Regions from separate parts of the Comamonas kerstersii genome, predicted to be linked through region 3. Evidence: riboswitches for the same ligand, from Rfam matches in the RefSeq annotation. Region 3 holds a riboswitch; each other region holds the start of a gene.
What was found. A riboswitch is a leader RNA that binds a small molecule or an ion and turns the genes downstream of it on or off. The one in region 3 is predicted to bind cobalamin.
Positions count from the first base shown of each region.

Region 1 (3,252 bases), 430 kb from region 3:
CACTCAGCAGCAGCAGGCCCAGCGCCAGCCAGGCACTGCGCCGTTTTTCACGAAACAAGCTGCTGTTTTCTTGAAACAAGCTGCTGTTTTCTTGAAACAAGCTGCTGTTTTCTTGAAACAAGCTGGTGTTTTCACGCGACATGGCACTGTTATTCATGGCCACGGCGAGGTGCTTTCTCACGCACGCAGCGTGCAATCAGTGCGGCGGCTTCGTCCATGCGCGGCCCGGGGCGCACGATCACATCGGACTCTCTTGCATCAAAAGTACAGATGCGCTGCTGCTTCACAGCCTCCAGCGACTGCCAGCCCGGGTAGGACGAGGCAGCCTGCATGCTGTGGTTGACCATCAAAATCACATCAGGCCGCGCACGCACGATGAACTCCGGGTTCACGCGCGGAAACGGCCCCATCTCCTGCGGCACCACATTGCCCAGTTGCATGCGGCTGAGCATTTCCCCGATAAAAGACGATGGCCCCGCCACATACGGCCCACGGCTGACTTCAAAGTACACGCGCGCACCCTGCACTTCTGGTGGCAGGGACTGCGCCGCTGCCTGCACCCCGTTCTGCATACGCTGCCACACGGCCTGCACCTGCTGCGGTGGCTGGCCCAGCACCACGCCCACGGAATGCATCACGCGCAGCACATCGGCCGACGTACGGGGCTCCAATGCCACCGTGCGCAGGCCCAGCGCCTCCAGACGCTCGCCCACGCGCGCCGAACTGGACAGCAGCACCACATCGGGCTTGAGCGCCACAATGGCTTCCACATTCGGGTCCAGCCCACCGCCCACCACGGGCAGCTTGCGCTGCAAGTCTTCAGGCCAGTTGGAATAGCGGTCCACCCCGACCAGCTTGTCGCAGGCCCCCAGCGCGCACACGGTCTCAGTCAGCGAAGGCAGCAGGCTCACAATGCGCTGTGGTGGCTGACTCAGCACCACGCTACGGCCGCGCTCATCCTTGAGCGCCTCAGGCGGCACATCGGCAGCCTGCACACTGCCCAGCAGGCCCAGCCAGCAGGCTGCCAGCAGGCTGCAGCGTCGTATATAGCGCTTCATTTGAGCTGCAGTGGCAGGCCAGCTGCCATCAAAGTCACGCGACTGCATGCCTGCGCCACGTCCTGGTTCAGGCGGCCCAGTGCATCTACAAAGGCACGTACCTCACGCCCCATGGGAATCACGCCCATGCCAATCTCATTGCCCACCAGCACCACCGGCCCGGGGCACCGAGGAAACACTTCCAGAAAAAGAGCACGCTGCGCGCTCCAGTCCTGCGTCAGCGGCTGGTTTGGCTCAAATTCCACGCCTTCCATGGGCATCATCCAGTTGGTGAGCCACAGCGTCAGGCAATCCACCACCACCAGCGTCTGCGCATTGCTGTGCTGCTGCAGCGCCTGGGCCAGCAGACGTGGCGCTTCCACCGTCTGCATGCCTGGCACGCGCTGTGCACGGTCTGTCTGGTGGCGTGCGATGCGCACGCGCATTTCCTCATCCCAGGCCTGACCCGTAGCCAGATACACGGCGCGGCGACCAGCACTGCCTGCGATCCAGTCGCGCGCGGCCAGCTCTGCACGGCGCGTCTTGCCGCTTTTCTGGCCGCCCAGAATCAGTTCCTGCCAGGGCCCGTGATTCACAATATTCATAGAAATGGCTGTCTGAGCGCACATACCATGGCTTCAACTGCTGCGTCAGCAGTCTGCGGACCCGCTGAAAACATCCAGAGCCGATGAAAGTGCATGCACATCGTGTAGAAGATCACCCGCGCCAGCCTCCCCGCCAGCCATGGGCAAAACAATAGCCGCCTGCGCGTGCTACACCTGATGTTGGCCGGTATCCGGGCTGGTTCGTCAAGACCATCGCCTTCCCAAATGCTTGTTCAAGGCATTCAGTGGCTGCGTGGATGGCTGGGTGCCAGATCTGACACCAGGAACTCACCGTTGCGGGGGCAGCGCAGGCTAGATGTACGCGAAGGATTCGCCGCATCGCCCTGCTTCCCGTTGAACTGCACACTTGTGAACCAAGTTGCGAGCACCAACATTGAATCCGCTGATTTTAGCGGTCCACACCACTCCCCCACTGGATACACAAAGTTACACCCCAATGAAAAACCAAGGCAAGCTGCGTACAAAGCCATGCAAGTTCGCAGATATGCTCACCGATCTCACCTAGTTTTGCATTCTCGCGAAGAGTGGAGTCCTACAATTAGAGCAATCCATGACGACACCATCGATCCTTGCCCCCATTACCGAGCGTGTAGAGCTGCTGCTGGCCAAGCACGAAGCGCTGGAGCACGCCAATCGCCTGCTCACCGAAGAGATTCAAGCCCTGCAAAAAGAGCGCGACTCGCTGAGGTCACGCCTGAAGGCCGCGCGTGCACGTGTGGATGAGTTGATCGAGCGTCTGCCAGAAAACCGGGAGGCACGATGAGCAAGCTGGACGTCACGATTCTGCATCAGGACTATGTACTGACCTGCCCTGACGGACAGGAAGCACAGCTCCTGGAGGCCGTAGAGCGCGTGGATCAGCAGTTCCAGAAAATGCGTGACTCCAGCAAGCTGCGTGCCCGCGAGCATGTGGCGGTGCTGCTGGCTGTCAATCTGGCGTTTGAAAATCTGAAACTGCGCGAACAGCTGCTCGACCTGCAGCAGCAGCTGTCTTCTCAGCTGAGCAATGAAGATGGCGAACGCCTGCAGACGCTGGAAGCACTGCTTGCGCAGGAGCAGGCACAGGCCGAACAGCTGCTGCAGCGCCTGGATCAAGCACTGGGGACTGAGCCCAGTTCTGCTGACGAAGCACAGGCACAACCTTCTCTAGACAATGACAATGGTGTGGAATTGCCTGCAGCACCACAAGAACCGCAGTAAAATTGCACCCGTCTGCAACCCGCCGGGCTTTATATTGCCTTGAACCAATGCTCATTGAGCACGGGCTTGATACATTGCCTAGCAAGCGTGATCGTCTCGCGTCAGATGAACCCAACGTTAGGTTGCTCTCGCCCACCTGAACCCCCGGTTCAGGTTGACGGCCCGGTGGCTTTGCAGACACCTTCATCGGCAGTTCCGCCAACCTCCCCCCCCCCGCTTCTTTAGCTTTAGCTTTCGATCTGGCCTAACGGCACCACAGTGATGGCTTGTAAATCAGATCCATCCACAGTGCCCACAACGACACCAGCACCAGCATGCCACCTGCTGCACGCGTGCCCCACGCACTGCGAAAACGGCTGACACGGCCACTGAGCCAGCGCCATGCATAA
Region 1 covers NZ_CP020121.1:2,511,147-2,514,398, reverse strand. Annotated here, with positions in the region: gene B5M06_RS11775 (FecCD family ABC transporter permease) at 1-58, opposite strand, end outside; gene B5M06_RS11770 (ABC transporter substrate-binding protein) at 150-1,058, opposite strand; gene cobU (bifunctional adenosylcobinamide kinase/adenosylcobinamide-phosphate guanylyltransferase) at 1,055-1,642, opposite strand; cobalamin riboswitch at 1,808-2,050, opposite strand; gene B5M06_RS11760 (DUF5320 domain-containing protein) at 2,214-2,426, shown strand; gene B5M06_RS11755 (cell division protein ZapA) at 2,423-2,863, shown strand; gene B5M06_RS11750 (sulfite exporter TauE/SafE family protein) at 3,108-3,252, opposite strand, start outside.
Region 1: linked by a shared signal. The riboswitch ahead of cobU (bifunctional adenosylcobinamide kinase/adenosylcobinamide-phosphate guanylyltransferase) and the one ahead of nrdH (glutaredoxin-like protein NrdH) in region 3 are both predicted to bind cobalamin.

Region 2 (3,252 bases), 390 kb from region 3:
GCTGCTTGCACCGCTGCTGTGGCAGATGTTTGCTCCACTGCCAGCCATGCAAATGCCCTCCAACCCCATGCTGATCATCAGCGCAGGCTTGCTGGTAGGTTTCGGCACGCGACTAGGTTCGGGCTGTACCAGTGGCCATGGTGTATGTGGTTTGTCGCGTTTGTCCATTCGCTCATTGGCCGCCACGTTGATGTTCATGGCCACAGGCGTGGCGACAGTGTTCATCATGCGCCATGTAGTGGCTTGAACAGCAAAGAAAAAGGAGTCACACCATGATTGCAATCGCTGCATTGATTGCGGGTTTAGTGTTCGGTTTGGGGCTGATCCTCTCCGGCATGGGCAACCCCGCCAAAGTGCAAAACTTTCTGGATATTTTTGGCACCTGGGACCCCTCGCTGGGCTTGGTGATGGGCGGAGCAATTGCCGTAGGGCTGGTCGCTTTTACATGGGCTAAGCGCCGCAAAACCTCGGCACTGGGTGAGCCCATGCAGCTACCAACGGCCACGGTAGTAGATCGCAAGCTGCTGACGGGCGCCGCCATGTTTGGCGCTGGCTGGGGCCTGGCAGGGTTTTGCCCCGGCCCTGCCGTGATGAATCTGGCCACCCTGCAGATGGAGGTCTGGCTGTTTGTAGCAGCCATGCTGGCAGGAATGGTGCTGCAGCATGTCACAGCCAAAAACCGTTGATAGCCAACACTGTCGCAGCAGCAAAAAAACTCCGTGGGGCTGAAGCAGCCCACAGCCTGCCGTTCAGGCGGTCAGCACACAAGACTGAGCAATGCCGCTGCCCTGCAGTAGCTATCGAGGCATAGCCACCGCTGAGGTTATGCCAAGCACCTCACTGCATTGACGAACTGCAACAACACCGCTGAAACACGCAAAAACCGGGTGATGCTGTGCCATATGGCAACAGCCATCGCCAAGTCAGGCTGCACAACACTGTTTTGCGCTCTAGAATCCACGCTGATTTCTGGTGCTCGCGTGGCCGTTCAGGCCATGCTGATAAACGAGAAACATGGAGGTTTTGCGCTCTACAGCGCCTTACCTTGCATGTACTGCCCCCGCAACAGTGTGTGCACAGGTCGTAAGACCAGCCTGTCGTTCCACAGCCACTGAAGCCTCGTGCTTTGGGAAGGCTTCGACAGTCGGTGCATCAGTCTGGATACCGGCCAGAAATTGGTTCGAGGCAGCCGCCCTGCGCAGCTGCCCCGGTGGTTTTGTGACGCACATGCGGGGACGCTGTGCGTGCAGCTCAAAATTTTTATGTCTCTCCAAACCTCCTTGAAGCAGGGTGCCGTGGGCACGTCTGCGCGTTTTGCTTTAGCTGTGGTTACGATAACCGCTACGGCCTTGACACAAAAGGTCGCCGCAGAAGAAGCGCGCATGAATCCCACGGTTGTGACGGCGACCCGCTCCGAAACAAAACTGGACGAAACTTTGGCCGACGTGCGTGTGATCACACAAGAACAAATAGGGAATTTTGCTGGACGCTCTTTGGCTGAAATCATGCAACGACTGGCTGGCGTCCGTATGTCAAGCAATGGAGGACGGGGCAATACACAGTCCTTCACGATTCGTGGAAGTGACCAAGTAATTTTGCTTATCGATGGAGTGCGTTTTGGCTCGGCCACAATGGGAACTCCCACTCTAGCTAGCCTTCCGATCGAACAAATCGAACGCATTGAAGTAGTACAAGGCCCCGCCTCAGCTCTGTATGGCAGTGATGCCATTGGAGGCGTGATTCAAATTTTTACCAAACAAGGTAAAGGTGCCAAAAAAGCCTTTAAACCGCATGCCGACATTACCTGGGGCAGTGCTGGCTACAAAGATGCCAATGCTGGGTTTATTGGCACCCAGCAAGGCTGGAACTACAGTTTGAATGTATCCCGCGTGCTCGATCCTGGATTTTCTTCAACGAACAAAAAAGCCGGCCCCAAACATAGTCCAGATAAAGATAAATTTAACCAAACGGCTGTCAGTGCCAGCCTGGGTTACGCATTCAATGATGCTTGGCGCTTAGATGCCAATCTACTGCAAGCCCAAAGCTATGCTGAGTTTGATAATGCGGACTACAACAATTTGCTTCAAGATGCATGGCTTAATTCACAAGCCGGGACACGCTCCTTGAAGCTATCCGGTGTTGTGAGTCCTACGTGGAAAACCCATCTGAGCTTAGCTCGCTCTATGGACAAGCAAAGCAACCAATATCACACCGTATCAACCAATACGCGCCACAGTGATAAGTTCAACACCACTCAAGACGAAATCCAGTGGGGTAATGAAATAAAAACGGCAGCAGGTATCGTTGTCGCTGGTTTTGACCATTTAAAACAAAAAATAGATACGTCTACCCCATTTGACACCACCAGCCGTACCACGAATGCTGTCTACGCAGGTGTGAATGGTAGTCACGCAGGCCACTCTTGGCAGATCAATTTGCGTCGAGATGACAACTCTCAATACGGTGGTTACAACACCTGGGGGCTGACCTATGGTTATGAAATTTTTTCTTCTCTCAAAGCACATATCAGTCGCTCCAGCAGCTTAACTGCGCCTACTTTCAATGACCTGTACTACCCAAGAAGTGGAAATCCTCTGCTGCAGCCTGAAACAGCAAAAAGCAATGAAATTGGTCTTACATGGGATATTGGTGTACACAATCTTAAGTTGGTAGGTTTTGATAACAAAGTTAAAAACTTGATTGCTTGGGCACCTTCCGATCCAGCAGATCCAAATAACAGCCCTTGGTTTCCCGCCAACGTTAATCAAGCACAGCTCAAGGGCTGGTCACTGCTATATAGCGTCAGCGGCACGCATTGGAATTTGAATGCAAATTACGAGCGATTAAATGCCCACGATGGTTCCGGCTTACCTCTATACAACCTAGCTAAAGATCAAGCCAGCGTTGCACTTGATGCTTACTGGGGGGCTTGGAAGATAGGTGCATCTGCACTACATGTTGGCAAGCGTCAGCGCTCTACAGCCGCTTATCTTCCTAGTTACACCACAGTAGATGCCTATGCCGAATACCAGCTTGCCAAAGATTGGGCGCTACAAGCACGTGTGGCTAACCTGACTGACAAGGAATACGAAACCGTTTATGGCTACAACCAACGTGGCCGCGCTGGTTATCTGACGCTCAAATGGGCCCCTAAATAATGCCCAAGCTGCGCATCTACAGCGCAGCGTGCCTTGTGACCCTGTCCGCCCTTTATGGGCAGGCATGGGCCCAGGCACAGCGCGTGATCTCTTT
Region 2 covers NZ_CP020121.1:3,326,950-3,330,201, forward strand. Annotated here, with positions in the region: gene B5M06_RS15605 (YeeE/YedE family protein) at 1-247, shown strand, start outside; gene B5M06_RS15610 (YeeE/YedE family protein) at 273-686, shown strand; cobalamin riboswitch at 954-1,187, shown strand; gene B5M06_RS15615 (TonB-dependent receptor domain-containing protein) at 1,263-3,158, shown strand; gene B5M06_RS15620 (ABC transporter substrate-binding protein) at 3,158-3,252, shown strand, end outside.
Region 2: linked by a shared signal. The riboswitch ahead of B5M06_RS15615 (TonB-dependent receptor domain-containing protein) and the one ahead of nrdH (glutaredoxin-like protein NrdH) in region 3 are both predicted to bind cobalamin.

Region 3 (3,252 bases):
CCGGTAAAAAGGCACGGGCATAGCGCTCTGCCTGGCTGATCTTGCCTGCCACGTTCTGGTTCAGGCGCTTGGCCTCCACCACGGCCACAGGCACCAGCCCGGCAAACAGCACATAGTCTGCGCTTTGCATGCCTTGCATGGGCCACTCGGCAATGGCCTGGTTTTTGCCGCGCTGCGGGCGTGCGCCTTTGGCGTGGGTCAGGTGGACGGTGTCGGCCTCCCAGCCCGCGTCGCGCAGCATCTGGTCGATGAGCAGGCGTGTGCTGGCTTCGTCCATGTGCACCAGGCTGGCCGCCTTGCGGGAGCGCTCGCTCCAGCTGCGCATGGACTGGCTGCTTGGTGCTTGTTGCTGCGCGGCCTGTGCCTGGGCTTTGTGCAGCTCGGCCTTCAGGGCTGCAATGGTCTGGCTGGCTTCTTCGGCCAGCTGTTCGTAAATATCGCGCTCCTGCTGGGCCTGCTCGGCCAGCGCTTTTTCCTGCTCCGCTTGCTGGCGCAGCAGCTCGGCCATCGCGGCAGTGTCACTGCTGGCAGCCTCGGTGCTGCTGAGCTTGCGCTGCAGATCTTCTATCTGCTTTTGCAGGGCGTAGAGCTTCTGGCTGGGGTCATCGGGCAGCTGAAAGGGGCCGGGCTTGAAGTGTGGGTCCTTGCCAAAGGTGCGGTGAAACCACAGGGCCACTTCACGCGCGACTTTGAGGCTTTCCAGCGCTTCGCGGTAGCCAATGCGGTGATCGACTTCATGCGCGGCTTCATTGCCACGGGTGCGCAACAAGTGAAACATTTGCCGCACCTGTGCATCCAGCCCCAGGCGGGCATCGATGGCGCGCAGCAACTCGGCCTGGGTGGGCTGCAGCAACTGGATGCCGAGCCGGTTGGCCATGTCTTTGGCAATGGCCTCGGCCAGCAGGCGCAGCTTGGCCACGCAACTGACCGGGTCGTGAGGAAAGATTTTTTCTGCCGTGGCGCCCAGTGTGGCCAAGGCGTTGGAATGTGCCTGCAAAAACTCGAAATTGCTCACCCGCATTGCTCCGTGTGTTTTTTCTTGTCTGCTGCATTATGACGCTGTTACATGGTGTTGCAATTAAAGCGCTTCGCCCCATACCCCTAGGGTCTGCCATGGTTCTTGGCCCATACATACAGTGTGTGTTGTGTTTTAGCCGCACTACCTGCATGCCGGCATGCGACAAGGTCGAAGGCCTAAGTCTTTGATTTCTTGGGCGGCACATCCTCAGATCACAAGGCCACCCTCCGGGGTGCTCAGTGCCTAGCATTTTTTTGCCATTCAAGCACGGCATGCAGCGCAATATTTCGCTCGGTTAACGGCCGTAGAATTGAGCCCGTTGGTGCACTTGCTCGAGTGCTTGAGCAAGGTTAAACGGGAATCAGGGCGCACTTTTTCACAGTGCCAACCTGAACTGCCCCCGCAACAGTAAGTGAGGCGCGCTGCGTCAAACCGCGGTGCAAGGTAGCACACACAGCCACTGAAGCCTGAAAGCCTTTGGGAAGGCGTGCTGCCCAGGCCCACCAGTCTGGATACCGGCCAACTAACCACATGGAACGACCTGGTTCCTCCATGTATTTCCTCAACCGTACAGGCGGGGACGCCTGGGTGGTATGCATATGTTTTTGAAGATTTTGTGGTTGTCGCGCATGCCTGCATGGCTTGCGTGCTCACTTTTCTTTTGTGATGTGCAAGCCCGACGTCCTGCCTGTGTTTGCTGGACTTGTCGGCTTCATGATTACGCTTTACTCCAAACCCAATTGCCCCCAGTGCTCGATGACTGCACGCACTCTGGATCGCCAGGGCGTGGCCTATGAGGTCATCGACGTCTCGCAAACCCCGGAAGCGGCCGCACAAGTGCAAGCCTGGGGCTACCGCCAGGTGCCCGTGGTGTTCACGGGTGATGAGCACTGGAGCGGCTTTCGCCCCGACCGTCTGGCTGCCTTGGGCGCTATCGCCTGAGCCATGACCCGCTGGGTGTACTACTCCTCCCGCTCTGGCAATACCGAGAAGCTGTTGCGCCAGGCCGGTTTGCCCGCACTGCGCATTCCGCAGGAGGTAGACGCGCCCATGCCAGCGGTAGATGGTCCGTTCGTGCTGGTCACCCCCTCGTTTGGCGACAGCACCGGCAAAGGTGCCGTGCCCAAGCCTGTGATTCGCTTTCTGAATGACCCGCAGCGCCGCCAGTGGCTGCGCGCAGTCGTTGGCTGTGGCGACCGCAACTTTGGGGCCCTGTTTGCGCAGGCATCAGAAGTTGTGGCACGCAAATGTGGCGTGCCCCTGCTGCTGCGCATCGAGATGAGCGGCACGGCCAGAGACTGGCAGCGCCTGCAGGCCATTGACCAGCATTTTTCTGAACACTTTGAATTTTCTGCTTTCCAAGCATCGCCATGACCTTGCATACCCCAACTGAACTGGACTATCACGCCCTGAATGCCATGCTGAACTTGCCTGATGCTGAGGGCAAGATCCAGTTTGATGCCGACCGCATGGCCGCGCGCCAGTACTTCCTGCAGCATGTGAACCAGAACACGGTGTTCTTTCACAGCCTGCAGGAAAAGCTGGACTATCTGCGCACTGAAAACTATTACGAAGGCGAAGTGCTGGATGCGTACTCGCCGGAATTTATTGAACAGATCTTCAAGGCCGCGTTTGCCAAGAAGTTCCGCTTCCCTACCTTCCTGGGTGCCTACAAGTACTACACGGCCTACACCCTGAAGACCCGTGACGGCAAGCGCTATCTGGAGCGCTTTGAAGACCGTGTCGTCATGACGGCACTGTCGCTGGCCCGTGGCGATGAAAAGCTGGCCATGCGCATGATGGAAGAGATCATTGCCGGGCGCTTTCAGCCTGCAACGCCTACCTTCCTGAACGCTGGCAAGAAACAGCGTGGCGAGCTGGTGTCGTGCTTCCTGCTGCGTCTGGAAGACAACATGGAGAGCATTGGCCGCGGCATCAACTCTGCCCTGCAGCTGTCCAAGCGCGGTGGCGGCGTGGCCCTGCTGCTGAGCAATCTGCGCGAGCAAGGCGCGCCCATCAAGGGCATCCAGAACCAGTCTTCGGGCGTGATTCCCGTGATGAAGCTGCTGGAAGACGGCTTCTCCTATGCCAACCAGTTGGGCGCACGCCAGGGCGCAGGTGCGGTGTATCTGAACGCACACCACCCTGACATCATGCGATTCCTGGACACCAAGCGTGAAAACGCGGACGAGAAGATCCGCATCAAGACGCTGTCGCTGGGCGTGGTGATTCCG
Region 3 covers NZ_CP020121.1:2,937,362-2,940,613, forward strand. Annotated here, with positions in the region: gene hsdR (type I restriction-modification system endonuclease) at 1-1,021, opposite strand, end outside; cobalamin riboswitch at 1,322-1,556, shown strand; gene nrdH (glutaredoxin-like protein NrdH) at 1,733-1,960, shown strand; gene nrdI (class Ib ribonucleoside-diphosphate reductase assembly flavoprotein NrdI) at 1,964-2,392, shown strand; gene nrdE (class 1b ribonucleoside-diphosphate reductase subunit alpha) at 2,389-3,252, shown strand, end outside.